Regions from separate parts of the Mitsuokella sp. AF21-1AC genome, predicted to be linked through region 3. Evidence: a T-box and tRNA genes for the amino acid it is inferred to sense, from the RefSeq annotation. Region 3 holds a T-box; the other regions hold tRNA genes.
The links. The T-box of region 3 lies ahead of leuS (leucine--tRNA ligase). A T-box ahead of a tRNA ligase gene usually reads a tRNA of that ligase, here a tRNA-Leu.

Region 1 (9,891 bases), on a different contig from region 3:
TCGGACACGACCTGCACGTGCAGCTCTGCTTCCGAACCGATGAAATCCCGGATCTCGCCGAGTACCTCATACGGCGGCCTGCCCGTGCGCGCGAGGATACTCGGATTCGTCGTCACACCATCGAGCGGGAATATCCCGTATGCCTCTTTGATTTCTGCCATATCGGCACAATCCAGCAACAACTTCATGAAAATCTTCCTCTTTTCCGACAGTATTCCAAAACAGTTCTTACCAGGCGGCGGCAAGGTCCGCTGCCATCTGCTGCCAGCCCTCAACACAGGCGGCGCTGCCCTGGCAGGCATCCGGCCGTCCGCCGCCGCGTCCCTTGAAGCGGTCGTTGACTTCCTTGAGCTTCTGCTGGCAGTTCACATCATCTGACGCGGCAGACAGGATGTAATTGATGCGCGCGCCGTTCCGGTAGAAGACGGCCACCACGGCATGCTCCCGTTCGAGTGCTTTCTTGGCAAGGGCCTTGGCCTGTGACGGCGTCAGATCCTCGCGGATAAAGACGAGCTTGCGATGGCCCGCCTGATCAAATACCGGCTTGGCGTCCATCTCGCGCAGCTCGTAGTCGAGCAGCCGGTCCGTAAGGGCTGTGACCTGCGCGCCGAGTGCCTTCTTTTCTTCCTCGAGGCGCTCGACCCCCGCAGCGATCTCTTCTTCCTTGACCGAGAGACGATTGGAAACGTCCTGTGCCGCCCGCATCCAGACATCCATCTTCTGCAGGGCCTCGCGGCCACAGAGGAAACTGATGCGCGAACCGCCCTTATGGCGCTCCACCTTGAGGACCTTGACGAGCCCCACCATGCCGGTCGTCGGCGGATGCGTGCCGCAGCAGGTGCAGGAATCGTTGCCCTCGACGGAAACGATGCGCAGGAGCCCCTTGAGCTTGTCGTTGAATTTGCGCAGCGGCCGCTTGGCCGCATGTTCTGCGGGCACGAGCTCCACATGGATGGGCCGGTCTTCCTCGATGGCCTGATTCGTCATGGCTTCAGCTGCCATGGCCTCCTCATAATCCACCTCGCGGCTGATATCGATGGAAACCATGTCAGGGTGCATGTGGAAGCCCACATTATCCGCCCCGTAGAGCTTCCAGAACGCATAGGACAGCATGTGTTCCCCGCAGTGCTGCTGCATGTGATCAAAGCGTTCCTGCCAGTTGAGCTGACAGGTCACGAGCATGCCTGCAGCAAGCGGCTGCTTCGTCTTATGATAAATGACGCCGTCCCGTTCCGAAGCATGCAGGACCTCGATGGCATCTCTGCCGTTCCTGAGCACGCCGCGGTCGCTGAGCTGTCCGCCGCCCTCCGGGAAAAAGACCGTCTGATCCAGGACAATCCGGTAGCCGTCTTTGGCTGGCTCACAAGCCTGCACCGTTGCCTCACAGGACTGCAGCATGACATTCTCTTCAAATAATTTTTTGGTCTTCAAACTGCAACACTCCTTTTCTACAGGTATTCAACAGGCGGGCCGATTTTCCTGCCGGCAGCACCGGATACAGCGTCTTTGCGCGATGCTCAGAATTTCACGAAACGCTCCATGTCCTCCTGCTTGCCGAGGACCAGGATGGAATCCTCCGCCCGCAGCATCGTCTGAGGCGTGATCTCCACCGTCAGGCTGCCCCCAACCTTGATGCCGAGCACATTGACATGGTAATTGCGGCGGATATCGAGCTCCCCGATGGTGTGTCCCGCCCAAACGGCCGGCATCGAGATCTCGTAGACCGCATAGCCGGGACTAAGCTCGAAGTAATCGAGCAAGTGGTTGGAGCCGTAGCGGATGGCCGTCCAGAGAGCCAGCTGCTTCTCCGGATAGACGACCTCATCGGCACCGTTGCGGCGCAGGAAGCGCTCATGGATGCTGCTTGACGCACGGGCTACGATATAGCGCGCACCGAGCTCTCGCAGCTGCAGTGTCGTCTCCAGAGAACTCTGGAAATCGTCGCCGATTGCTACGATGCACGTATCGAAATTGCTGACGCCGAGCGACTCAAGAAAATGCCTGTCGGTCGTGTCGGCAATCAGGGCATTGTTCGTATAAGCCAGCACCTGATTGACGAGGTCCTCGTTTTTGTCGATGGCCAAAATCTCGTGATGCATGGCATGCAGCTTGCGGGCCACGTGGCGGCCATAGCGGCCAAGCCCGATCAGTAATATGGATTTCATTTTTTACACCTCACTGCCATCGTCAGCCGATGGTAATCTTGCCCTCTGGCAGGCGGCGCCGCGCCGCGCTCTTCCTGCTGTGCAGGGCGTAAATCATGGTCAGGGCGCCGACGCGTCCGAAATACATCAGGAACATCAAGAGCCCCTGAGACAGCGGCGACAATTTCTCCGTCAGGCCGATGGAAAGGCCGACCGTGCCGATGGCCGATGACGTTTCCAGCATGCAGTCAATCATGGTTGCATGGTCAAAGACACTGATGAAGATGCTGATGCCCATGAACAGGAACAAGTACATCATGAAGATGGCCAGCGCATGCTGCAGCGCCTCCATCGGCATGCGCCTCGACAGGCATTCGACATCGCGCTTCATCGTCAGGGCCGAAATCATGGCCATGAAGAGCGTGAAGGCCGTCGTGACCTTGATGCCGCCTGCGGTCGACCCTGGGGCGCCGCCCGTCAGCATCAGGAGCACCATCAGGCAGCGCCCGGCCTCGCTCAGATCCTCGATGTTCATCGTATTGAAGCCGGCCGTGCGCGGCGTGACGGATTGAAACAGTGCCTGCCAGAACCGCGTGAAGGCATCCGTGCCCGCCAGCTCCTGCGTGAAGAAGAAAAGGGCCGGCAGGAAAATGAGCACAGCCGTCATGATCATGATGATGCGCGTCTGGAACGTCCAGTGACTGACGTGATGGCGGTGCGTGATGAGATCAGCCCAGGTCAGAAAGCCCAGGCCACCGGCCACGATGAGCCCCATGATCGTCAGATTGACCAGAGGATCAGCGGCATAGGCCATCAGGGAACCGCCGCCGCGGCTCCCCAGAAGATCAAAGCCCGCGTTGCAGAAGGCCGAGATGGCGTGAAAGAACGCCATCCAGATACCGTGCTGCCAGCCATAATCGCGGATAAAGACCGGCGCGAGCAGGCAGGCTCCGAGAAACTCCACCCCAATCGTAAATTTGAGGATGAAGCGCAGGAGGCGGACGATGCCGCCGAGCTGCTGCGCGGAGAGCGCCTCCTGCATCGTATGGCGCTGCATGAGGCCCACGCGCTGCCCCGAGGCCATCGTGACGGCCACGGCCATGGTCACGACGCCAAGGCCGCCAATCTGTATGAGGATGAGGATGACGAGCTGGCCGAAGAACGACCAGTAGGAAGCCGTATCCTCCACGGTCAGTCCCGTCACGCACGAAGCCGAAACGGCAGTGAAGGAGGCCGACAGGAAGCTAGTACCGCGCCCGTCGCTCGTCGCCAGCGGCGTCATGAGCAGCATGGTGCCCATGGCAATGAGCAGCAGGAAGCTCAGCACGATGAGCTGGAAGGACGAGAGCCGGCGCAGGCCGTGCAAGATATTCATGGTAATGGAAATCCTTTCATAATAAAACGGGGCTGCCCCCACCGAGTTTCCTCCGTGTGACAACCCCGAACTTTGCTCTGGTGCGGATGAAGGGGCTTGAACCCATACGCCTTGCGGCACTGGATCCTAAATCCAGCGCGTCTGCCAATTCCGCCACATCCGCATAGGGACATTATAATATAATCGTCTTGCCACTGTCAACCGCATGCCAGGCGCAGGAAACAGGCATCAAAGCCACGTCAGCACGCCCTCGAAGACGCCCACGAGCCAGGAACCGAGCGAGAATCCCGGCTCCACCGGATTGGCGATGAGGTCGACGCTGCCGACCGGCTGCCCGTCGTATGACAGGATGAGTTTGCCGACGGCTTCGCCGGGCTCGATGGGCGCGGCAATGACCTTCGGCAGGTCATACGAAATCGTATAATGCTCGGCAGATTCTCCCGGCAGCAGCGGATAATAGATATCCCCCGCCGGAACCACCTTGGTCCGCGAATGAACGCCGCCCTTGACCCAGACGTGACGCTTGCATGCGGAGGCCGTCGGCCCGGCAGCCATAGTCGTCTCAGCAAAGCCGTAATCCAGGATGCGCCGCATATCCTTGAAGCGGTCCTCTTCGCTCGCCGCATGCATGACCACGGCGATGAGCCTGACATCGCCGCGTTCCGCCGAAGCGGCCAGGCAGCCGCCGGCCGCCTTCGTCCAGCCCGTCTTGATGCCCGTGATGCCCTCATAGCGGCCCAGGAGCTCATTCGTGTTCTCCACGAGCAGCTGCTTGCCTGCAGGCTCTTCCCAGCGGATCGTGCGCTGCTGCTGGCGCACGATATCGCGGAACACGGGATTCCGCATGGCATACTGTGCCAGCCGTGCCATATCGTGAGGCGTCGAATAGTGGTCTTCATCCGTCAACCCGTTCGGATTCGCGAAATGCGTGCCGGTCATGCCGAGCTCCGCCGCTTTTTCATTCATGCGCGCGACAAAGTCGGGGACGCTGCCGTCCGCTGCTTCCGCAATGGCCACCGCCGCCCCGTTGTCCGATGCCATCATCATGCCGCGCAGGATTTCCTCAAAGCGCATCGTATCGCCCGCTGCGATTTGCAGCGGCGTATCCTCGGTCTGCGCCGCGAGCGGCGAAATCTTCACGAGGCTGTCGGGCGTCAGGCTGTTCATGCCCAGAATGCAGGTCATCATCTTCGTCATGCTGGCCGGATAATGGCGCTCCTCACCATGCTTCGACCAGAGCACGCGGCCCGTCTGCGCATCGATGAGGATGGCCGCATCCGCCGTAACCTCAGGCTCTTCCGCCTGCGCCAGCGAGGCCGGCAGCAACAGGAACAACAGGAAAAAGACGAGCAGGCCGGCCCGCCTGACGCAGCCCGCCCTATCACATAATCGAGGCATATCATACCCTCCCAGAAGTCGTTTTTTTCTTCACAAGAAAAACCTTCCCCAGCCGAGGAAGGTTTTCTGCGGATGATTCTATTATAACACGTCACGGCGTCCTGTCTATGCCTTCGGCATGGCCAGGCGCAGCGCATCGCCGATGGTTTCCGCCCCATAGAGCGAAATCCCTTCAATCGTATCCTTAAGCTGGCGGTAATTCTTCATAGGCAGGACGACGTGCTGGAAGCCCAGGCGTTTGGCTTCATGGATGCGCAGGTCCGCCTGGCTGACAGCCCGGACTTCGCCGGAGAGCCCGACCTCGCCGAAGACGATGGTCTTGGGCCGCAGCAGCCGGTTGGCAAAGCTCGAAGCCATGGCCACGCAGAGGCCGAGATCAGCCGCCGGCTCATCGATGCGGATGCCGCCGGCCACCTTGACGTAAACATCGCAGGCGCCGATTGAAAGATGGACGCGCTTCTCGAGCACGGCCAGCAGAAGCTGGATCCTCTTGACGTCGACGGAATCAGCCGTGCGGCGCGGCGGCACATACGGCGTGGGCGCCACGAGGGCCTGAAGCTCCACGAGCAGCGGCCGCGTGCCCTCGACGGTCGGCACGATGACCGTGCCGGAGTCCTGCTCGCGGTCCGACAAAAAGAGTTTCGAAGCATCGGGTACATCGACGAGCCCCACATCGCGCATCTCGAACAGACCGAGCTCGTTCGTGCTGCCAAAGCGGTTCTTGACCGCGCGCAGCACACGATACTCCGCATTGCGCTCCCCCTCGAAGTAGAGCACCGTATCGACGATATGCTCGAGGACGCGCGGTCCCGCGAGCGTGCCATCCTTCGTGACATGGCCGATGATAAACGCCGCGATGCCATTCGTCTTGGCAATGCGCAATAAATCGACGGAGCATTCGCGCACCTGGGAGACGGAGCCCGGCGCACTCTGCACATCGGGCTTGAATATGGTCTGGATGGAATCGATGACCAGAAGCTTCGGCTTTTCGGCAAGGATGTGCTGCTCAATCGTCTCGAGATTCGTCTCGCTGACGACGAGCAGGGAATCCGCCAGCGCGTGCAGACGGTCGGCCCGCATGCGCACCTGCCGCGTGCTCTCCTCACCGGTCACGTAAAGCACCTTGCGGCCGCCCCGCGCCACCTCGGCACAGACGCGCAGCGTCAGACTCGATTTGCCGACGCCGGGATCGCCGACGATGAGCACCATGGAGCCCGGAATGACGCCGCCGCCGAGCACGCGGTCAAGTTCGCCCGAGCCCGTCGCAAAGCGCGGCAGATCCTCAATGCGAACCTCGGCAATCGGCTGTGGCTTGCGCGCATCGGAGAGCCCGAGGCGCAGGCCTCCCGACGCCGGTTCCGGCGTCACCGTTTCCTCGACCATGGTATTCCAGGCACCACAGCCCGGACAGCGGCCGAGCCACTTCGGCGTATCGTACCCGCATTCCTGGCAGACATAGACGGTCTTCTTTTTCTTGGGCAATCGCGACACCTCACTTCTCTCTTGTCAGCAACTTCCGCACGAGGCGGATGGTCCAGCGGCCGAGCCAGACGACCGCCCAGATGAGATTCTGGCAGAAGTTCCAGAACCTTGCCCCATATCCTTCCGGCAGCAGCTTATTCCTTGGCATGGACGCCCCCTGCCGGCTGAGCCGCTTTTTCGTCCGTTTCATCCTTGTCCTCCCTGCGCGCAAACGTCAGCTCATCGCCGCTCTTGCGCACGAGGATGGTATCGCCGGAACGGAATTCGCGTGCGAGCAGCCGCTCGGCGATGCGGTCCTCGACGAGCTTCTGGATGGCCCGCTTCAGGGGACGGGCACCGTATTTGAAATCCGTGCCCTGTTCCACGAGTTTGTTCTTGGCCGCCGGGCTGATGTCGAGGCGGATGTCACGTTCCTGCAGGCGCTTGCGGACATCCCGCAGCAGGATATCCACGATGCGCTCGAGCTCGGCGCGGCCGAGTGGATGGAAGACGATGAGCTCATCGATGCGGTTGAGGAATTCCGGTTTGAACACATGGCGGATGGACTGCAGCACGCGTTTTCTCCCGGCTTCTTCTCCGTTGTCTCCGTCGTCGCCGCCTACGGCAAAGCCAAGTGAACCGCCCGTGCGGCGCAGGAGATCGGCGCCCGCATTGCTCGTCATGATGATGACCGTATTGCGGAAATCCACGGTCCTGCCCTTGCCATCCGTCAGGCGGCCATCGTCGAGGACCTGCAGCAGGATGTTGAAGACATCGGGATGCGCCTTCTCGATCTCGTCGAGCAGGATAATGGAATACGGCTTGCGGCGCACGGCATCCGTGAGCTGACCGCCTTCCTCATAGCCCACGTAGCCCGGAGGCGCACCGACCATGCGGGAAACTGCATACTTTTCCATGTACTCGGACATATCGAAGCGGATGATGGCATCTTCCGTGCCGAACAGGGCTTCCGACAGCGCCTTGGCAAGCTCCGTCTTGCCGACGCCCGTCGGTCCGAGGAACAGGAACGAGCCGATGGGACGCTTCGGATCCTTGAGCCCCGCCCGCGCGCGGCGCACCGCCTTGGAAACGGCTTCCACCGCTTCCTGCTGGCCGACGACGCGGCGCGCAAGGATCTTCTCCATATGCAGCAGCCGGTCGGATTCCTTGGCCGCAATCTGCCTGACGGGCACGCCCGTCCACTGCGCCACGACATCGGCAATGTCGTCAGCCCGCACGACAATGCGGCTCGTGCCGCGTTTCTCGAGCTTGCGCTTGGCTTCATCAAGCTCATCTTTCACAAGTTGGGCCTTGTCGCGAAGCTTCGCCGCGCGCTCGTAATCCTGCGCGGCAATGGCTGCCTCTTTATCACTCTGCAGCTTGTCGAGTCTGGCACGCACGTCCTTCAGGTGATCCGGCTGAGCCACCTGCTTCATGCGGACCTTGGAAGCGGCTTCATCCATAAGGTCGATGGCCTTATCCGGCAGAAAGCGGTCCGTGATGTACCGCTGCGAAAGGCGCACGGCCGCATCAATGGCCTCGTCCTCGATATGCGCACGGTGGAAATCCTCATACTTGGGACGCAGGCCATACAAAATCTTCTTGGCATCTTCCTCATCGGGCTCCTCGACCATGATGGTCTGGAACCTTCTGGAAAGGGCTGCATCCTTTTCCAGATGCTTCTTGTATTCGTCAAGCGTCGTTGCACCGATGATCTGAATCTCGCCGCGCGAGAGCGCCGGCTTCAGGATATTGGCCGCATCGAGTGCGCCCTCCGCCGCACCGGCGCCGATGAGCGTGTGCATCTCATCGATGAACAGGATGATGCTGCCATCCTTACGGATCTCGTCGATGAGCCCCTTGAGGCGTTCCTCAAACTCACCACGATACTTGGCACCAGCCACGAGCGAAGCCATCGAGAGCGAGATGACTTTCTTGTCGCGCAGCATGTACGGGACGGTGCCTTCCACAATGCGCTGCGCCAGCCCCTCAGCGATGGCCGTCTTGCCGACGCCCGGCTCGCCGATGAGGATGGGATTGTTCTTCGTGCGACGCGAAAGAATCTGAACGACGCGCTGGATTTCCTTGTCGCGGCCGATGACGGGGTCCATATGGCCCTCTTTGGCCACATCGTTGAGGTTGCGGCCGAAGCGCTCCACCATCATCGGCTGATGCGTGCGGCCGCGCGCCTCACCGCGGCCGGCTGAGGCCTCGCCGTCGCCTTCAGGATGCGGGCTGTCGATGCGCGCCAGCACCTCATCCTGCAGGGCGTCGAAATCCACGCCCAGGCTGATGAGGAGTTCCGTCGCCGCTCCCTCCGTTTCCTCGAGCAGGGCCAGCAGGATATGTTCCGTGCCGATGTAATTATGGCGAAGGCTCTGTGCCTCCTCGACGGCCCCTTCCATGACGCGCTTGGCCCGCGGCGTATAGTAGGGATTGTCCGACGGATAATCCGTCTCGCCGGACACCATTGCCTCTACCCTCTGCATGACGGTGTCGAAGTTCAGTCCGACTGCTGACAGCGCCTCATAGGCCACGCTGCCCTCCTCATGCAGGAGGCCCAGCAGGATATGCTCCGTGCCGATGTAGTCCTGTTCGAGATTGCGCGACACGTACTGCGCGAATTCGATGGCCTTGATGGCACGGCTGGTAAAATGATTGCGATAATTCATTTTGGAGCCTCCTGGCCGCGGGCATGTGCCAGAAGTGCCTGGCGCACATGATTGGCCCGCAGCCTGTCTATTTCATGTTTGGATAAATTCTCATTCTCTGCAACATTCTGCAGGTAGCTCGTGCGGCTGCTGATGAGGATCTCGGCGAAGCAATCGGCCGCGACCTCGTTGATGAGCTTGAGATCGATGCCAAGGCGCACCTTCGATAAGAGTTCCAAGACCTCCTGTTCCGACAGCAGGCGCGCGTAGCGCAGCGTGCCATAGGCACGCCATACCTCATCTTCGAGGCGTTCCTTCATGTAGAGGGCCAGGGCCTTGCGCGCCTGGCGCTCATGGGAAACGATCTCCATGACAGCCGTCTTGAGGTTCTCGATGATCTCATTCTCCGAGAAGCCCAGCGTCAGCTGATTGGAAATCTGGAACAGATTGCCGAAACGTTCTTTCTCGTCACCGTACACGCTGCGGATGGCCAGGCCAAGCTGCGGCGAGATGTTGACGATACTCTCGATATTGTGCGTGAAGACGAGTCCCGGCAGATGCAGCAGCACTGACGCGCGCAGACCCGTGCCGAGGTTCGTCGGGCACGAGGTCAAATAGCCCATCTTCTCATCAAAGGCAATATCGAGCTTGTCTTCAATCATATCATCGATATGCGAGGCCTTGGCAAACGGCGTATCGAGGTCGAGCCCCGGCGCCATGCACTGGATGCGCAGGTGATCCTCCTCATTGATCATGATGCTCGTGCGGCAGTCTTCGGTGATGAACGCCACGCGATGCTGCGGATTCTGGATGAAGTTGTTGCTGATGAGCTGCTTCTCCACGAGCACATCGCGCTGCAGCG
Region 2 (9,891 bases), on a different contig from region 3:
GCCGGCGACACGCAGCGTCTGCTGCGCCTGCTGACGATCCTGCACACGGGCGTCTACGCGATGTCATCGGTCATCCCGGGCCTCGTCGAGACGAGCGCGAACCTCGGTGTCGTCAATATGAGCGAGGATGAAGTGGAGGTCCAGTTCTTCCCGCGCTCGGCCATCGACCAGAAACTCGACGAGTTCCGCCAGTATGCCGAGACGATTGCCGCGCTCACGGGCTTCACGGCCCACATCGGCACGCAGTCGCCGGGCTGGAAGGAAAACAAGGACAGCCGCCTCGCGAAGATCGTGGCGGAGACGTTTGAGGAGCAGAACGGCAAGCCCATGAAGGTCGAGACAATCCACGCCGGCCTCGAATGCGGCTGGCACTTCCTCAAGAATCCGCAGCTCGACATGGTGTCCATCGGCGTGACGACGTGCGACATCCACAGCCCCAATGAGCATCTCGTCCTCGCCACGGTCAAGCCGCAGGTGGATCTGATCCTCGCGACACTCGAGAAGATCGCTGCGCTGCACTGACGGCCGCTTGGGGCATAACGAAAAGAACATAGAGGGTAGGCCCGCGTGCGAATGCTTTGTACGGCGGGCTCCTTTTTATATAACGTAGCGTGTCTGCTCTTTGTTTCATCCCTTTTTCAACGGAATCGCAACTTTTTTTAAAATAAGTGTTGACAAGAACGCAGATTGCCCATATAATAATACATGTCGCTGAGACAGAGCGACACAAAAGAAGAACGGCCCGGTAGTTTAGTTGGTTAGAATGCCGCCCTGTCACGGCGGAGGTCATGGGTTCAAGTCCCATTCGGGTCGCCATTCATGCGGAAATAGCTCAGTGGTAGAGCACCACCTTGCCAAGGTGGGGGTCGCGAGTTCGAGCCTCGTTTTCCGCTCCATTTTTCGGCGACATAGCCAAGTGGTAAGGCCGAGGTCTGCAAAACCTTTATCCCCAGTTCGATTCTGGGTGTCGCCTCCAATTTTATATCATGCGGAAATAGCTCAGTGGTAGAGCACCACCTTGCCAAGGTGGGGGTCGCGAGTTCGAGCCTCGTTTTCCGCTCCATTTTATTTTGGCGACATAGCCAAGTGGTAAGGCCGAGGTCTGCAAAACCTTTATCCCCAGTTCGATTCTGGGTGTCGCCTCCAAGATGAAATGCAGCCCGGAAGGTTTTCCTTCCGGGCTTTTTGTTTGCCTGTAATCACCTGCGATTGCCTGTAATAAGTTAGGAGTGTCTTTGATGGCCAATGAACCTTCCCGTATCACCGATAATCTGCTCAACGTGTTCAACTATTGCTTCGTCGAGACGGTACCGTACGCGTTCTTCAAGCCGAATCCGGAACGCGACATCGCCGTGAATCTCGTCGACAAGGAATATCACTGCCCGGGCTGCGGCAAGGTGACGCGCGTCGTCTATCAGAAGCGTCCGCTGACGTATTATTCGAAAGGCAAGCTTGCCGAGGAACGCCGCATCTACGACAAGCTCGGCAAGGAATTCCCGTTCATGGGAGAGATCCATGCGGGCAAGCCCTTCACGAATGAGGCCATCGGCTACTGCCGTGCCTGCGCCGGGCAGGAAATCCTGAAGTCGGAGGAGCCCGGCCAGCGTGTCGCGAACCTCTCGCTCCGGCTGCACAGCGAGGATGAGCTCGTCGTGGCCAAGGCCCGTGCGGCCATGGAGCAGTCGCTCAAGGACTGGCTGGCCGGCGTCGAGAAGCCCGAGGACTTCCTGCAGTACCAGCTGACGGATTTTGCCGCCCTGCGCGACTTCATCTGTGCCGTCATGCTCGAGGACACGCAGGCCGTCAGTCAGACCCTCGCCGACTACCGCACGAAGATCGCGGCGCTCGAGGAGGAGATCCGCGCGCTGCTCTCAGAGCTGCCGGATACCTGGCGTGCCTATGCGGCGCGCTCGACGGGCGTCTATGAATCCATGAATGACAAGATGTATCATGAGTACACCGTCGCGTTCCCGCAGCCCGGCACGATGCCCGAGGATTACTACATCTACCGCCCGCTCGAGAAGAGCCGCGTGCTGATGTTCCTCGAACAGCCGCGCATCGAGACGCTCGAAGAGCTCCTGATGGAAGTCGGCTTCCACGGCGAATGGATTGATCTCGTCAACCAGCGCATTCAGCAGCTGTTGCCCGAGGCGTAATCATCGCGGCAGGCTCGTGCTTCGTTATGCATATATATGCAAAATGATCTTGTTTGTGGCGTTCGTATCTGTAGAAAAAGCCAGACAATCGATGTGCCTGGCTTTTCTTATATTTTCTTCAATGACCCGTTAGGTGCTATGTTAGGTGCTGACCTCTGTTTTTGTCATCAAAAAAAGCTCCGCGGAAACCCCGCGAAGCCTTGTGTTGCAAGTGGTGCCGAAGGCCGGACTTGAACCGGCACGTTGTTGCCAACGGCAGATTTTGAGTCTGCTGCGTCTGCCAATTCCGCCACTCCGGCAAAATGACATCACTCATGCGTCATTAACGTAATACATTTTAGCATTCATCTTTCCTTTTGTCAACCCATCCCATAAATCAGCCTTCCCCGTGCACGGGGAAGGGGGACCGCGATAGCGGTGGAAGAGGTCCATTTTCTTAGAAAAGGTGGCCCGAAGACGTCTTTGAGCTGGCTAGAGAAAATCCTGGCTTTTGCTGATGTGTGTTCTATGATATAATGAAAAAAAATAAAATGATGAGAAAGGCGGGAGGTTTGTGATGGATGCCGAACAGGAAATCCGGGCATTCCTGTGGGAATGGACGCGCAAGACCGTTGATTTGGACGATTTGCAGCGAGCCTTTGCTGCTATGGACTATGAGACCTTTCATCAGGCCATGGCAGCGTTGCTGCGCGATGGGAGCCTGACGCGGGTGGCATCGCGCGGATCGGATTTTCGCGGCTTGCCGCGGCGCTGCCGCCTTGCACGCGGGCGCCTCTGCCCGGCGGCCGATGCCATCCAGCAGGATATTGCACGGCACGGCTTGGCTGCCTCGCTCGACTTTTCCTTTTATTATGGACATCCGCTCACGTTCTGGCAACAGGATCTTGCGCACATCCTCCAGCTGAGCCAATGGCTGCAGCATACGGCTGCCAAGCAGCCGCTGACGGTTTCTGATCAGCAGCGTTCCTGGGATATCTTTCGCGATGAAAAATTCCTGTTGACTACAGAAGGAGAAGTGTTGCTGCATCGTCTGCATCTCAGCTGGCAGGATATCGGCGTCAAACGGGAGTGGGAACCCCTGATGATGGCGGTCCATCCTTCTGCCTTGCAGGGCGATATTTGCCATCATCTGGTGCTGGAGAACAAGGCTCCGTATCATAAGCTGCTGCCGTATTTCGCAGAGCTTGGCTTTGCGTCTCTGGTTTTTGGCGCCGGCTGGAAGATCGCGGGCAATCTCGCGGCCCTGCCTCGGCAGGCGGGATGTCCAGAGGCTCATCACATTGCCTGGTACTTTGGCGACTTTGACTGGGAAGGGCTTAAAATCTTCCAGTCTGTGTCCACCTGCCCCGCCGTCGAGGTACGGCTCGCCGCACCGTTTTACCGGGCGTTTTTGCAGCAGCAGGCACCGCAGGGCAAGGAGCAGCAAATACCTGATGAGGCGGCCTGGCGGGCTTTTTCCCACTGGCTGCAGCCGGAGGAGACACGGAAGTTCCGGCAAATCTTAGAGAATCATCGGTATTATCCGCAGGAAGCCCTGTCGGCAGCGGATTTGCTTACATGTGGAAAGGAATTACGGAATGGAATCGGAACACTTTGCTGAACGCATGAAACGCATTCTGCTCATGGAACCGTTGTACCGTCTTGGCAGGCGGCAGTTCGGGCAGAAAGGTGAACAATCATATTCTGGTATGGAGCTGGGCCTTCTGGCACTGCTCTTTTTCTTTGAGCAAATGCTGGACGGCAAGCGTGAGGCCGGCATCCGGAACCTTGCGCTTTTTCTGCAGCAGCAGACGCAGGGCTGTCTCTTCCCCGTAGAGAAGGGGGAGGAAGCGTATGAGCAGCTGGCCCGCGATATCGTGGGCGTTTTCCGCCCGCAGACCGGCCGGCGCAATGAACAGGTCTTTTTCGACTGGGAACAGGGCAGAGAGGTGAGGGCCCGTTATTCCTATCTTAAGGCAGACCGCGCCGACATCCATGCCAACGAGCAGTATTATGTCCTTGATGAACAGGGACTCGAGCTGATCTTTGCGACGAAGGAGTATTTCAGCGAGTACCAGCTGTCCATCAACCAGCTCATATTGCGCAAGCAGCTCGAGAAAGGGCAATTTGTGCTGGCCCTGCGTCAGATCGAGGAGATGCGGCTCGATGTCGAAACGCTGCGCAATCGCATGGACAGAATCCGTCAGGAAATCCATCGCAACATCGTCTCGCAGGAGACGCTGGAGCATTATCGCAGGATTGTGGCTGATTTCAACCAGCGGCTCAAGAGCGAGGAAGATGCCTTCACGGAACTCCAGACCTTTGTGCGCGATACGAAGGAGCGCATCCGCGGCAATCCACAGGCTGACCCCGAGCGGCGTGCCTATACGAACATCCAGGCCGTGGAGCGCCATCTTGCGCATGTGCATGCGCTTCATCGCGAGCTCTTGAAGGCCGGTATTGACCTCGGTACATCAGCGCTGGCTGCGGCTGAAGAAGCGCTGTATTTCACAGGCGTGGACAGTTTCAATTATGAACAGGAGATCACGAGCCGCATGTTCGCCTCGCCATTGCCTTTGACGGCAGCCCGCCGTCTCGTCGAGCCTTTCCTGCCGCTGCAGGCCTGCGAGCTCTGGTCGCCGCTTACGATCTTCCTGCCGCAGCGCCTCGAGAAGCTGGAGCGGGAGAGCCGACAGGAAGCATTTCCGGAGATTGACGATACGGAGGTCCATGGTGAGAAACTTCAGAATGTCCAGGAACATTATGCGGCCATTGTGCGCAATTTGCTGGATTTCCTGGGTCTCGGCAGGAAGACGACGCTGCAGGCGTTCTGCGCGATGCTTGAGGAGCAGCGGTCCGCCTGGTGCAGCGAGAAACAGTTCTACGTCTTTTGGATGCTGCTGCACCGGCAGCACTGCTTGCATCTTAATCCTGAGCGCATCGCGAGGGACTCGGTCTACGCGCGAATCCCGGCGGTCTGTCCGGAACTTCTATCAATTGAAGTGCAGGAACGATCGGGTTTTGTGGAACTTGATGGCTATACGATCAGCGATATGGATATCACCGTGACAGTGGATGGAGATGAGAAGCTATGATAGAAGATAATGTGATGCTGGCCTTTGACATCTATGCGCGTCTGGCAGCCAGCGGCCAAGTGCGCAAGGCGGAGATTTCCGCCTACTGGGAGAATGAGGAAGTCCGCCATTTCGTGGAGCGCTTCGTCGGGCAGGTGCAGTGTGTGCTGATCAGCGATGCCGATTATCTGTATCTTCTGCCGGCCTCACTTGAATCGCCGTTCCATATCAGCAATGAGGCGTTCAAGAAACGATACATGACATCGAAAGCGGTCAATATGGACATTTACCTGTTGTACCTTTCCATCATTGTCCTGTTCGGCTGCTTCTACGACAGCTATCAGACGCAGGAGCCGGCGGACTTCGTGAGCATGAGCACCTGGCTTGAAGCCATGAACGGCCGCATCGAATCGCTGCACCGCCATGACGAGGAGACGCTCAAGGCTGCTGAGGGCGCGATGAATTTCAATTGGCTGACGCTCATGCGGAAGTGGGATGACCTCGACAGCATCAAGGAAACGGCCAGGAAACAGGACGCCCGGACAAACAGCCGCCTGAGCTTTTTGAACATGGCCAGATCCTTCCTGCTGCAGCAGCATCTCGTGCGGGAAATCGGCAACGACGAGCTCGTGCTGACGGAAAAGGCAAGGGCCATCTTTGCGAACTACTTCATGGAAGCGAGCTATAACAACGGCATCCTGGATTTCATGTATGAACTGGATCACAAGGACGTGCAGGACGGGGAGAAAGGAGCGGATGACCATGCCATCCATCAGTAGGATTCGCTTTACGAATGTGGTCTATGACCATGGACACAAACGCTACATCGATACGATCTTTCGCTTTGACGGCTACAATGCCATCCTGCTGCTCGAGAATGGCGCGGGCAAGACGGTGTTCGTACAGACGCTCATACAGGCGGTGCTGCCGCGCAAATCCGTGGCGCAGCGCAAGATCCAGGAAACGCTGCAGCTCAGCAACTCAGCGGCGCATATCGCCGTGGAGTGGATTCTTGAGGACCGGCCGCGCCGCTATGCACTGACGGCCGTGACGCTTTTCCGCAACAGCAAGGACCAGCTCGGCAGCCAGGAATTTGCCATGGAGTACACGCCGGAATCCTCCGTTCGCCTCGATACGCTGCCATTCGTGCAGAAGGAGGGCAGCAGGGAACGGCCGGCGACGAAAGAGGAAATGACCGCATTCTTCCGCAGTACGGCGGAACGCCATATGCTGGCTCATTTCTTTTCGGAATATGATACCTTGCAGGCCTATGAGGATTACATCGAAGAGCACTTCAAGCTCATCGCGTCGGAATGGGATAAGATTGCGGCCATCAACGAGACGGAGGGCGGCGTCGAGGCGTATTTCAACAATTGCCGCACGACGGCAGAGCTCGTGGACCGCCTGCTGATCCCGACGGTGGAGGAAGGTCTGGCGGCGGCCGCTCATGGTCAGCAGAAAGGTAATGGCTTTGCTGCGCTTTTTGAGAGCCAGCGCGAACATGTCAAGCAGCAGATTCGCCTCGAGAAACGCATCGGGGAGATGCAGGGAATCCTCGCGCAGATGCAGGATTATACGGCCGTGAAGAAGGCACAGTATGAGGCGGAGCAGGAGCTCCTGCATCAGAATGGACTGCTCAAGGCGTACGACCAGCAGGTACGCCGCGCGCGGGCTGCCTGTCAGCAGGAACAGGAAACGCTGGTAATGCGCCAGCAGGAAAACGATGCCCAGCGCCAGAAGAACCGGGAAATCCTGTCGGCCTGCCGCGTGGCGGCCGCTGAGGCTGCCTGTGAGGAGGCACGAGCTGCTTATGAAGAAGCAAAACGCGCGTCTGACGATGCGGCACAGGCGTATCGGGATAATCAGACCATGTCCGCCAATCTCAGCTATGCCCGTAGGAAACAGGAGCTCGCACAGGCCGAGGGCCTGCTTGCCGAGCGTCAGCGGGCACTTTCTCTCCTGGCAGCCGACCAGAAGACGCAGGAGCTTGCCGCCCAGCTCAAGGAGAATGGCGCCTGGCTTCATGGATGGTTCCAGCAGCAGGAGCAGAAGCATGAAGCGCGCATCCAGGAAATCCGGCAGCAGCGGGAGACGCAGAAGCAGCACGAAGCTGCGTGTCAGGCAAAGCAGAGGGAGAACCATCGCCGTCAGCAGAAGCTCCGGCAGGAGATCGACAGCGGCGAAGGGCGCATCGGCGCGCTTGTCGCGCAGCAGGAAGTCATCGAGCAGGAACTCTTCACCGATGCCGTCCATCAGGATGTGGATGCCCAGGAACAGGCCTGGCGGCGGGAACTGGCAGAAGTCCGGAAGAACCGGGATGATTATGCGCAGAACATTGCCTTTTTCGAAGAAGAGGGAGAGAAGGCCGCCGGACAGATTGCGGAAGCCGAAAAGGCCCGTGATGAACAGCAGCAGGCCCTGCAGGAGCGGACGGTCGCTCTGGACCGCGTGACGACGGCGGCGCGCGATGTATTCGCGAATCTGCAGAAATGGCCGCAGTGCGCCAACACCACCCGCGAGGCAGCGGATCTCTACCGTCAGGCGGAATACTTTGCCCAGCAGCTCGGCGATGCCGTCGTCATGCATGAAAAGCAGCATAACGACCTCGACAAGAAGCGCCGGCAGGCCCATCGCTGGCTGGATCTCTACGATGGGCTCGAGGCATTCGCGGCGGATCCTGTCCTGCTTGACAAGATCGAAGCCTGGAGCAGCGAGTTCGTATTCCTCAAGAGCGGCGTGGAATTCTTCCAGCTGCACGTGGAAGCCGTGGCTGAGAAACAACAGGAGATTTATGCGCGATATCCGTTCTGGGCACTCAGCGTCGTGGTCATGGAGGAGGATGTGCCGCAGCTCCAGCGCCTTCTTGCAAAGGAGGCCGGGGATTTCTTTGAGCCTGTCTTCATCCTGTCCGAGCAGCAGGCAAGGGCCATCGTGGCAGGGGAGACGCTGACCGGCGGCCTGCATATCGTAGCACCTTCGCACTGGCAGCGCGTCATGCAGCCGGCAGCGTTCCGTGACTGGCTCGACGCCATGCGGGAGGAGGCTGACCGGGCTGACGGCCTGCTGCGGGAAAATGACCGGGAATGGCAGGAACTCAGCCATTCGCTGCAAGTCCTGAAGCAGTTTGAGGAACGGTATCCCTTTACTTGGTACCGCGAGCAGCGGGATGCGTATCAGTCGCTGCAGGAGGCCCTTTCGCGCACGCAGCATGTGCTGCGGGAAGCCCGCCGGAATCAGGAGCAGTGCCGCCAGAATGCCGAGGGCTTCCGCAAGAAGCATCAGGAGGCGGAGAGACGGGAGACCGGGCTTTCCTATGGCCTCCGGCAACTGGCGCAGTATAAGGAACTGCGTCGCCAGCACCAGGAAATCCTCGCGCGTAACAGCGAGCTTTTGCAGGCCTGCGCAGTCCTGCAGGCAGAGGAAAAGCGGTTGACGGGGGAACTGGATGCCCTGCGCCGTCAGCAGGATGCGCTGACGTATGACGAGGCCGGGGCCGAAACGCGCCTGCAGGAAGTGCGGCACATGATGTACTATCCGGATGTGCAGCAGGAAACGGCCGTCCTGCCGCAAGAGAGACTTTCCTATGAGGCACTGGCGGAAACGCGGCGCCGCCTGCAGAGCCAACTGGAAGGTGCCGACAGCAGCCGGGCGCGCCTCGAGGCACAGATTGCCCAGTCACAGGCCGACAAGAAACGCCTGCAAAAAGAGATTTGCGAGCAGCAGCGCCGGGCGGAGACGGAGCTCGACGAGACGTTCGTCTATCCGGAGGATGGTGCCCTGCGCGAAGAAACGCTGCTGCAGGCATCCCATCAGCTTAAGAAGGCACAGCAGCAGGCCGAAAAGGAATGCCGGGCGCGGCAGGATACGTACAACCGACAGGACGGACAGTGCGAGAACGAGCGGGCGCGTCATGAGCGCGAATACGGCGTTTATACGCCTCTTGTGCAGCCTTTTGAAGACGTGCAGCGCGAGGCGGCGCAGCAGCAGGAAGTATTGAGGAAGCTCGCCTCTGAACTGACGGCACAACTGCAGGCAAACGGACGCGAGGAAAAAGCTCTCGATGGACTCGTGCATCAGCTGGAAATCCGCAACGAACAGCTTGGCTTTGCTCGCGAGGAAATCCCCATGGTGCTTCCCGAAAAGCTCGAAGAAGACGCCGGCAGCTCGGAGCTTTCTACACGGATTGCCTCATGTCTGGAGCAGGCGGAGACGGCATTCGAGACGGCAAAGCAGCGCCAGCGCGCCGGAGAGAAGCAGAAGAATGCGTTCATCCTCTACTGTGAGGACAAGGTGCATGAAGAACGGATGCGCCGCAGCATCGTCGACGGCCTGCGCAGCAAGGAGCGCTACGAGGAATATCTTGATTGGCAGACGAAGAGCAGGGAACGCCTGCAGGGGGCCATCAGCCTCTTCGAGGAGGAGCGCAGGAGTCATCTGGCGCATATGGAGCATATGCTTCGGCACATGATTCTTCATCTGCAGTCGGTCTGTGACGGCTTGAAAGAGCTTGCCTCGAGGACGCGCGTCAAGGTGGGCGAGGCGGCAAAGGACATCATCATGATCCAGCTGCCGGAATGGGAGGAAGCCGCGGCCCGCACGGCCATCCGGTCCTATCTGAACAACCTGGCGCAGGAGCTCGATGGCGACGCGTATCACGATGAACTCGGCCAGGAAGATGGCAA
Region 3 (9,891 bases):
AAGCACCTTCGTGCGCTGGCCGCCCGATAGCTCGTCGACCCTGCGCTCGAGGCCGATGTCCCTGAGGCCCAGGCCGCCCGCGACTTCCTCGATCCGCGCATCGATGGTGTAATAACTGCCGGCATCGAGGATGTCCTGGATGTCGCCGACATCCTTCATGAGCTGATCCATCTCCTCGGGCGAGGCCTCGCCCATCTTGTCATAGACCGCCAGCATCTCCTGCTCGAGCTGCACAAGGTGGTCAAATGCCGTGCGCAGCGTCTCGCGGATCGTCATGCCTGCCTTGAGCTCGGCATGCTGGTCAAGGTAGCCGACCTTCGTGCGCTTCGCCCAGGTCACGGTCCCCGCATCCGGCGTCAGCTTGCCCGTGATGATGGACATGAATGTGGATTTGCCCTCGCCGTTCGCACCGACGAGTGCCACATGTTCCCCCTTGAGCAGGCGGAACGATACATCTTCAAAAATCTCCCGGCCACCGTAACTGTGGGACAGATGGGATACTTCCAATACGCTCATGTTCTCTTCCTTTCTTGGCTCTTTGGCCCCTGACCTGGCATTCCTGCCGCCCGTTTCGTAAAACAAAAATTAGTATATCATATCCCCGGTTGCGGAGAAAGTCTTTCTTGCGAGTCCCTGGTATCACAATGAAAATGCCGCAGCCGGTCGTTTTGACCAGATGCGGCATTTTCTATAAGCGGCCAGGCAGCCTGCTGACGGCTCAGCCCTTGACCACGATATTGACAAGCTTCTTCGGCACGCAGATGACCTTGACGATTTCCTTGCCAGCCGTGAGCTCCTGCGTGCGCGGCAGCTTCATGGCGATTTCCTGCATGCCCGCGCGGTCCGTATCGGCAGGGATCGTGATCTTGTCGCGGACCTTGCCGTTGATCTGCAGCACGATCTCAATTTCATCGAGCTTCGTGGCCGCTTCATCGTAAGCAGGCCATTTCTGCTGATGGACGCTGCCCTGACCGGCGAACAGGCGACTCCAGAGCTCTTCCGTAATGTGCGGGGCAAACGGGGCCAGGAGCTTGATGAGGTTCTCGGCCACCTCGCGGGCGAGGCCGGCGTTGAGCTCCTTGTCCTGGAAGCCATAGAAGGCATTGACGAGCTCCATGATGGACGATACGGCCGTATTGAACATGAAGCGGTCGCGCACGTCCTCCGTAACCTTGCGGATCGTCACATGCAGGACGCGGCGCAGATCTTTCTCGTCCTTCGTGAGCTTCGTGATGTCGTACTTCTCCGGGCCGTTCTTGATGGCGTCTTCGAAGTGGCCGAGGATGCGCCAGACGCGGTTGAGGAAGCGGTACGAGCCCTCGACGCCCTGGTCGCTCCACTCGAGGTCGCGGTCGACCGGTGCGGCGAACAGGATGAAGAGGCGTGCTGTATCGGCGCCATACTTCGCAATGATTTCCTCCGGCGAAACGACATTGCCCTTGGACTTCGACATCTTCGAGCCGTCCTTGAGGACCATGCCCTGTGTCAGGAGGTTCGTGAACGGTTCATCGAAGTCGACGAGGCCGGCGTCGTGCAGCACCTTCGTGAAGAAGCGTGAGTACAGGAGATGCAGGATGGCGTGCTCGATGCCGCCGATGTACTGGTCGACAGGTGCCCAGTAGTTGACCTTGTCCTTGGCGAACGGCTCCTTGTCGTTGTGCGGATCTGTATAGCGCAGATAGTACCACGAAGAGCAGATGAACGTATCCATCGTATCCGTCTCACGCGTCGCATCGGCGCCGCACTTCGGGCACTTGCAGTGGACGAAGCTCTCACTCGACGCGAGCGGCGAGAGCGAGCCCTGCTCAAACGAAACGTCCTCCGGCAGCATGACCGGCAGGTCTTTTTCCGGCATGAGGACTTCGCCGCAGTGCGGGCAGTTGATGACCGGGATTGGTGCGCCCCAGTAACGCTGGCGCGAGATGAGCCAATCACGCAGGCGGAAGTTGACGCGGCGCTTGCCGAAGCCTTCCTTCTCGGCCTTGTCCATGATGCCCTTCATAGCAGCCTTGATATCGAGCCCCGTGAATTCCGCGGAATTGACGAGCACGCCGTCCTTGTCCGTGTAGGCTTCCGTCATCTCCTCGAGCTTGAGCTCGTGGTCACGCGGCTGCAGCGTGATGATTTTCGGGATGTCGTACTTCGTCGCGAACATCCAGTCACGCGAATCCTCGGACGGCACGCCGATGACGGCGCCCGTGCCGTAGTCGGCGAGGACGTAGTTCGTGACCCAGATCTGCACCTTCTTGCCATTGAACGGGTTGATGCAGTAAGCGCCCGTAAAGATGCCTTCCTTCTCGGACTCGCTCGACGTGCGCTCAATCTCACTCTGATTGCGCGTGCGCTTGACAAAAGCCTGGATCTCCTCGGCCTTCGGATTGTTCTCGCAGATCTTGTCGACGAGCGGATGCTCGGCAGCGAGCGCGAGGAACGTGATGCCGTAGACCGTATCGGGACGCGTCGTGTAGGCGGCAATCGAGGTGCCGAGCTCTGGTGCCTCAAGGTTGAACTCGAGGCCTTCGCTGCGGCCGATCCAGTTGTCCTGCATCGTCTTGACGCGCTCCGGCCAGCCCTTGAGCTTGTCGAGGTCCTTTAAGAGCACATCGGCATAATCCGTGATCTTGAGGAACCACTGCGAGAGATCCTTCTTGTGAACCTCATGGTCGCAGCGCCAGCATTTGCCGTCGATGACCTGCTCATTGGCAAGCACCGTACCGCAGGTGTCGCACCAGTTGACCGATGCCTTTTTCTTGTAGGCGAGGCCGCGCTTGTAGAAGAGCTCAAACAGCCACTGCGTCCACTTGTAGTACGACGGATCGCACGTCTTGACCTCGCGGTCCCAGTCATAGGAAAGACCAAGCTTCTTCTGCTGCTTCTCCATGTTCTCGATGTTGCTGTACGTCCAGTCGGCCGGCTTGACGCCGTGCTTGATGGCGGCATTCTCAGCAGGCATGCCGAAGGAGTCGAAGCCCATCGGGTGCAGGACGTTGAAGCCCTCCATCGTCTTGTAGCGCGCCATGACATCGCCGATGGCGTAGTTGCGCACATGGCCCATGTGCAGATTGCCCGACGGATACGGGAACATCTCAAGTGCGTAATACTTCGGGCGGTTGGGGTCGGCTTCCGTCTTGTAGACCTCTTCCGCTTCCCATTTCTGCTGCCATTTCGACTCGATGTCCTGCGGCGAATATCTTTCCATGCTGATTTCCTCCTAAAAACAAAAAGTCCCCGGCCGTCTTTTCAGACAGCCAGGGACGATGATTCGCGGTACCACCCTGCTTGATGCCGAAGCATCCTCTCGGTGCCGTAACGTGGCAGGCGTCAGCCGTTTCCTTCCAAAAGGGTTTCCCAGCTGCTCCTCCGCAGCGAGTTCAGCGTTTCGTGTCACCGGCTCACACCTGCCGCCGGTTCTCTTTGGGCGTTCCGCGCCTACTGCTCTGCATCCAAGGATTTTACGTGTTTACATATGATTTATTATAGCGGGGAACGCGCCTGCCGTCAACTGTTTCCCGCATCCCGGCCGCTCCCCGTCTGAAAGGCCAGCTGCTTTTCGTGCGTCTGCCTCCATTTGCGCCGTGCATCCTCGTAGCTCTCGCATTCGAGCGTGAAGCCCTTGCCCGATACCTCGGAGGTATCCGAGACAATCATGAAGGCCTGCGGGTCATGATGATCGACAATCGTCTTGACGCGGCTGACCTGCGTGAGGCTCACGACGACGAAGAGGATGTTCTTCGGTTCCTCGGCGAAGCCGCCGCGGCCGTCGATGAACGTTGCGCCGCGATGCACATTCTCCATGATGTCCGCACAGATGGTCTTGGCCTGCGGCGAGACGATGACGATGGATTTCTCGCGATTGAGGCCGGCGGCCACGCGGTTCGTGAGCTCAGCCGTCACATAAATCGACACAAGGCTGAACAGGGCCACTTCGATGCCAAACAGGACCATGGACCCGATGATGATAAGGAAGTTCAACAGGAAGACGACCGTACCGACATCAATCGAATAATATTTTTTCGTGATGGCGGCGATGACGTCGAGTCCGCCGGTATTGGCGTTCGAGCGGAAGACCATGCCAAAGCCCGCGCCGGCGAGCACGCCGCCGAAAATCGAATTGAGCATCGGGTCTGCACATACGTTCCAATCCACCATGAAGTGCGTCGCATCGAGGATGATGGAGAGCACGACCGTGCCAAAGATCGTATCAGCGGCATAGAGCTTGCCGAATACATGATAGGCCAGATAAAGGATTGGCAGATTGTAGACGATATTCTGCATGCCGACGGGCAGTCCCGCCAAATAGTAAACAATGAGTGCAATACCACTTAGACCGCCCGTCATCAGATGGGCCGGTATCAAAAACAAGTTGAAGCCCAGGCAGACAAGCGTGCAGCCGATCGTGATCTGAGCATAACGTGCCGTGTGTTTCCGCAAAGCATTCTTGACCATACAATATTCCCCTGCTTTCTCCGACGCATAATCGTCAGGCTAATTCAAAGAAATCACGGGAAGACTGGTCCTCAAGGACCCGGACCTCGCCCGGTACCTGCTGAAGTTCCTGGCGCAGACGCGCCGCCAGTGCACTGACCACGGGGAATTCCGTGCCGAAATGGCCGGCATCGATGAGGTGCATGCCGAGTTCCGCTGCCTGCTGGGCGTCGTGATACTTGACATCGCCCGTCACGTAAACGTCGGCTCCCATCATGGCCGCCTTGCCGATGAATTCTGCACCGGCACCGCTGCAGAGCGCGACCCTACGCACGGGGCGGGCGCCGGCATCCACGAAACGCACGTGCTGTGTCGGCAGTGCCTCGCGCACCTTTGCCGCAAAGTCGCGGATGGTCATGGGCGCTGGCAGGAAGCCGATGCGCCCGAGGCTCTCGGCCGCGCCGTCTTCATGCTGCTCCGTGATGATGAAGCTCGAAAGCTTTGAAAGGCCGATGGCATTTGCCAGCACATCGTTGACGCCGCCCTGTGCGATGTCGAGATTCGTATGCGCCGCCACGACGGCGATATCATGCTTCAGCAGGACGGACAGACGATGGCCAAGCGGCAGATCCGTGCGCAGCTTCTTGAGCGGATGAAAGATGAGCGGATGATGGGCAACGATGAGTTTCGCGCCCTGCTCGATGGCCTGATGAACGACTTCATCACTGACATCGAGCGCCACGAGGATCCTGCCGACCTCCTGTGCCGGGCTGCCGACCAAAAGACCGGGATTGTCCCATTCCTCCGCCAGATGCCTGGGTGCGATGCGCTCGATGGCATCGAGTATGACTTGACATTTTACCACGATAAACGCGCCTCCAACTCTTTGATGCGATCTTTTACTTTCTGATACTTCTTGGAGGACAGGGCCCGCTTGCTCTTTTCCATGCCGATGGCCACGCGCCGCTGCTGGAACAGCAGCGATTCGATGTGATGGCGCAGAAGCGGCGGCTTCTTTTCCCAGAGCACGGGTCCGATCTCCAGCAGGATCTCCTCCGGCATCTTGCGCTTGCCGCGTTCGGCCTTGATGATCTCATAGATGCGGCCATCCGCGATGGCCAACGACTCGTCGACGATATGCCAGTGGCTGTGATAGAGCCAGCGGCGCAGTTCGGCTGCTGCGCTCTGAGGCTGCAGAATCAGTGTCGTAAGCTTCGCGACGACATCCTGTGATGCGTTCAGGATGTCCGTCATGAGCACGCCGCCCATGCCGGCGATGCAGACCGTATCCACCTCACCCGGCTTCACGGTGGCGAGTCCGTCGCCGAGGCGCACGGAGATCTTGTCCATGAGCCCGGCTTCCCGGACCGTGCGGTTCGCAGCCTCGAAGGGGCCGGCATTCTTGTCGCTGGCCACGACAAAATCCGCTTTTCCCGCCTGGACGAGCGCGATGGACAGGTACCCGTGATCGGTGCCGATATCCGCCACGCGGCTGCCCTCCGGAACAAAGTCGGCCAACGCTTGCAGTCGATCATCAAGATGCATGAGGAAGTCCCCCTTTTCAGACTATGACACTATCATAACATAACAAAAAGGGTGTAACAACTGTTACACCCTTACAATGCTTATGGCTCCTCGAGCAGGATTCGAACCTGCGACAGCCTGATTAACAGTCAGGTGCTCTACCGGCTGAGCTATCGAGGAATATCAACAACAGATATTATTATAGGGTGTGTACAGGGATATGTCAATACCTGCCGACAAAAAAATTGTCCTGTTCCATCTGGCAAATATACGTCATGGCCAGAACATCCAGCGCCGGTCTCCCGCTTTCCTGTGTCAGAAACGCAAAAAATTTTTTTTAGTTGATACAAAAAATAACCTGTTCCATGCCAAACATGAAACAGGTTATTTTTATGCACGAATCTCAAATCCTGACTCAGTCCAGGAAATCCTTGAGCTTGCGGCTGCGGCTCGGATGGCGCAGCTTGCGCAGGGCCTTGGCCTCAATCTGGCGGATGCGCTCGCGCGTGACACCGAAATTCTGGCCGACCTCTTCGAGCGTGCGGGCACGGCCATCGTCGAGTCCGAAGCGCAGACGCAGAACCTTTTCCTCACGCGGCGTCAGCGTATCGAGGACGTCCTCGAGCTGTTCCTTGAGCAGCATGAATGAAGCCGCATCGGCAGGTGCCGTTGCATCCTGGTCTTCGATGAAATCGCCGAGATGCGAATCCTCTTCCTCGCCGATTGGCGTCTCGAGCGACACCGGTTCCTGCGCGATCTTCATGATCTCGCGCACGCGCTCGACGCTGATCTCCATTTCCTTGGCGATTTCCTCCGGGGTCGGTTCACGTCCGAGCTGCTGCAGGAGCTGGCGCGACACGCGGATGAGCTTGTTGATCGTCTCGACCATGTGTACCGGGATGCGGATGGTACGGGCCTGGTCCGCGATGGCGCGCGTGATGGCCTGACGGATCCACCAGGTCGCATACGTACTGAATTTATAGCCCTTGTTGTAATCGAATTTCTCCACGGCCTTGATGAGGCCCAGGTTGCCTTCCTGAATGAGATCCAGGAAGAGCATGCCGCGGCCGACATAGCGTTTGGCGATGCTGACGACCAGGCGCAGGTTAGCTTCCGCCAGGCGCTTCTGGGCTTCTTCATCACCAGCCTCCATGCGTTTGGCCAGTGCAACCTCTTCTTCTGCTGTCAACAGGGGGACGCGGCCGATTTCCTTGAGGTACATGCGCACAGGATCATCGATGCTGACACCTTCCGGTACGCTGAGGTCGATTTCCACATCTTCGTCAGCTTTGTCCACATCCATATCCACATCGTCATCATGGGAATCGCTGTTGGAATCATCCACGATCTCGATGCCACGCTTGCTGAACATATCGTACATGGCGTCAATCTCATCCGGCGACAGATCCTGCGTCTGCAGGGCATCCACCAACTCTCCATATGTCAGCGTGCCACCATTCTTCTTTCCCTTCGATAACAGGCTCTCTATGATCTCAGAGCTGCGGCTCTTGCCAGCAGCCTTTGCGGTCTTCTTTTCAGCCATTCGACTGCCCCCTTTCCAGACGTCCCATCCATAAATTCGTCAACAGTTCACCATTCATCCATTTCATGTTTGATCTTATTTACCTCATTCAATTCATCCAGATACGCCTTATTGCCAGCCTGCAGGTATTCATTGGCCCTGCGGCTGTGTTCCATATACAATGCGTTGAGCTCCGCTTTCTTGAGTACCTTGAGCGAGTCCTCATAAGCCTGGGTTTCCTCCCGTCCCCCGAGATTCTCGACGAGGGCGCGAGAAAGCTCTGCGGACGCTTCATCGCTCAAGCCGGCCGTCATGGCCTCATCCACGGGACGCCCCTCTGAAAGGCCCTGCTTCAAAAGCAGCAGGATTTCGCGCTGCACGGGGTCTGCCAGCTTCTCGAGCGTGAGGATTGTCTCCACGTGGGCGAGGACGGCAGGATCCTGCCAGGCCATGCGGATGACGATGCGTCCGGCCCGGCGCAGGGCATCGTCCTGCTGCACGACAGCCTGACGCACAGGGGCCTTCGTCTCCTTCGGCAGGACCTCCGGCCGATAGCGGGCCAGTTCGGCCTGCACGACGCCCTCATCGAGCATCAGGGCCTGTGCAAGCTTTTTTTCGTATTCACTGCGCTCAGCCGGCTTGCGGATGCCCGCGAGCACGGGCATCATGGCCTGCAGGGCCTGTACCTTCCCGGCCAGCGTATCGTAACGCATGTGAGAGAGCACGTAGTGCAGGCGGTACTCCACGAGCGGCATGGCCTTTTGCACGAGGACGCGAAAGGCCTCTGCGCCGTGCTTCCGTATGTATTCATCCGGATCCTTGCCATCCGGCACGACGATGACCCGGACCTCCGCTCCTGTATCGCGGACAATCGACAGGGCCCGTATCGTCGCATTCTGGCCGGCCTCATCGCTGTCGTAGCAGAAGCAGATCACCGGCGCATAGCGCAGGAGCAGTTTGCTGTGTTCCGGCGTAAAGGCCGTTCCCAAAGAGGCGACAACGTTTTCGACGCCAGCGTCAAAAACAGAGATTGCATCCATGTAGCCCTCCACGACAATGGCGTATCCTTCGCGCTGGATGGCGCGGTGAGCGCGGTCCAGTCCGAACAGGATGCGCCGCTTGTTGAAGATCACGGTTTCCGGCGTATTCAAGTATTTCGGGGTCGAGTCATCGAGGACCCGGCCGCCGAATCCAACCACTCGCCCGCGTTCATCCGCAATCGGGATGATGACGCGGCCTCGGAATCTGTCATAAAGGCCGTTGCCGTTACGACGCTCAGCCGCGAGGCCGCTTGCCAATAAAAATTCCTGCTTGATTCCACGCTTCAAGAAAGCCGTGGACAACTTATCCCAGGCAAGTGGTGCAAAACCGAGTTGAAATTCCTCAATCGTCTCAGGACGGATGCCACGTTTCTTGAAATATGCCAATCCCGGTTCCCCGAGCCGCGTCATCGTCAGGCAATTGTGGAAGAAATCCCGCGCGAGCTCATTGACCTTGCGCAAATCCTTCCGCTCCCGTTCACGGGCCAATTCCTGCGGACTCTTGTGACGCTCCGGCAGGGGAATCCCCAGCTTTTCCGCCTGGAGCTTGATGGCTTCAAAGTACGATACGTTCTCGATCATCGAAAGGAATTTGAAGGCGTTGCCGCCCGCATGACAGCCAAAGCAGTAGAAGAAGCCCTTGTCGGGTACGACGGAGAACGATGGCGTATTTTCCTGATGGAACGGGCAGCAGCCCCAGTAGCGGTTGCCCTTGCGTTTCATGGGAACATATCCCTGTACGACGCTCAGGATATCCGTCTGGGCATTGACCCGTTCGACGAAATCGTCCATCTCCTCATTGCGCATACGATCCACCTTGCTGTATCCTTCCATTCTATTGGCATGCATCCTGTGCCGATTCTTCTGGCACTTGTAGTATATTCGCTACGATTGTCCAAAAACCTGCCTGACGGCAAGAAAGTTTTCAACCAATCGCGCAAACGGTTCATCCCCGGCCAGCCTCAGGAGCCCGCCTTCAGCACGCGGCCCACCGGCGGCACGAAGATTTCATTGAATCGCTGGACGGCATAACTGTCCGTCAGCCCCGCCACATAATCCGTCACGATCTGGCTGCGGCTCCACCGCTTCTCCCGCTGCCGGAATTCTTCCGGCAGTACCTCGAAATGGTCGAGGAAATACGCGTAGAGCGCCCGCAGCACAAAGCCTGCCTGACGCCGCTCATCGGCCAGCGCCGGCGAGAGATAGATATGCTCGAACATAAAGCTGCGGAAATGATCCATGACGTCCTGCACCCTGCGGGAGGGCCGGACATCCTTCAATTCCCGGGAATTCTCAATCATGTCTCCGACCATGCTCGTGATCATATGCGAAGTATCCGGCCCAAAGCAGTCGTAGACCTCCTGCGGCAAATCACCGTCC

Region 1: it has a tRNA-Leu gene. The T-box ahead of leuS (leucine--tRNA ligase) is inferred to sense a tRNA for this amino acid. The anticodon was not compared.
Region 2: it has a tRNA-Leu gene. The T-box ahead of leuS (leucine--tRNA ligase) is inferred to sense a tRNA for this amino acid. The anticodon was not compared.

The regions. Positions count from the first base shown of each region.
Region 1 covers NZ_QRVW01000001.1:104,581-114,471, reverse strand. Annotated here, with positions in the region: gene DWX75_RS00560 (transaldolase family protein) at 1-188, opposite strand, end outside; gene DWX75_RS00555 (alanine--tRNA ligase-related protein) at 229-1,431, opposite strand; gene DWX75_RS00550 (TrkA family potassium uptake protein) at 1,518-2,165, opposite strand; gene DWX75_RS00545 (TrkH family potassium uptake protein) at 2,188-3,519, opposite strand; tRNA gene DWX75_RS00540 (tRNA-Leu) at 3,598-3,682, opposite strand; gene DWX75_RS00535 (D-alanyl-D-alanine carboxypeptidase family protein) at 3,748-4,917, opposite strand; gene radA (DNA repair protein RadA) at 5,023-6,399, opposite strand; gene DWX75_RS12035 (hypothetical protein) at 6,410-6,547, opposite strand; gene DWX75_RS00525 (ATP-dependent Clp protease ATP-binding subunit) at 6,534-9,050, opposite strand; gene DWX75_RS00520 (protein arginine kinase) at 9,047-9,891, opposite strand, start outside.
Region 2 covers NZ_QRVW01000002.1:85,570-95,460, reverse strand. Annotated here, with positions in the region: gene pepD (beta-Ala-His dipeptidase) at 1-522, shown strand, start outside; tRNA gene DWX75_RS01295 (tRNA-Asp) at 740-816, shown strand; tRNA gene DWX75_RS01290 (tRNA-Gly) at 822-896, shown strand; tRNA gene DWX75_RS01285 (tRNA-Cys) at 903-976, shown strand; tRNA gene DWX75_RS01280 (tRNA-Gly) at 989-1,063, shown strand; tRNA gene DWX75_RS01275 (tRNA-Cys) at 1,073-1,146, shown strand; gene DWX75_RS01270 (hypothetical protein) at 1,239-2,156, shown strand; tRNA gene DWX75_RS01265 (tRNA-Leu) at 2,369-2,455, opposite strand; gene DWX75_RS01260 (DUF2399 domain-containing protein) at 2,713-3,756, shown strand; gene DWX75_RS01255 (replicative DNA helicase) at 3,734-5,230, shown strand; gene DWX75_RS01250 (DUF6063 family protein) at 5,227-5,988, shown strand; gene DWX75_RS01245 (hypothetical protein) at 5,972-9,891, shown strand, end outside.
Region 3 covers NZ_QRVW01000007.1:1,287-11,177, forward strand. Annotated here, with positions in the region: gene DWX75_RS03735 (ABC-F family ATP-binding cassette domain-containing protein) at 1-516, opposite strand, end outside; gene leuS (leucine--tRNA ligase) at 719-3,199, opposite strand; T-box leader at 3,248-3,455, opposite strand; gene DWX75_RS03745 (YitT family protein) at 3,499-4,446, opposite strand; gene DWX75_RS03750 (Nif3-like dinuclear metal center hexameric protein) at 4,481-5,290, opposite strand; gene DWX75_RS03755 (class I SAM-dependent methyltransferase) at 5,284-5,970, opposite strand; tRNA gene DWX75_RS03760 (tRNA-Asn) at 6,054-6,129, opposite strand; gene rpoD (RNA polymerase sigma factor RpoD) at 6,365-7,492, opposite strand; gene dnaG (DNA primase) at 7,540-9,318, opposite strand; gene DWX75_RS03775 (deoxyguanosinetriphosphate triphosphohydrolase) at 9,474-9,891, opposite strand, start outside.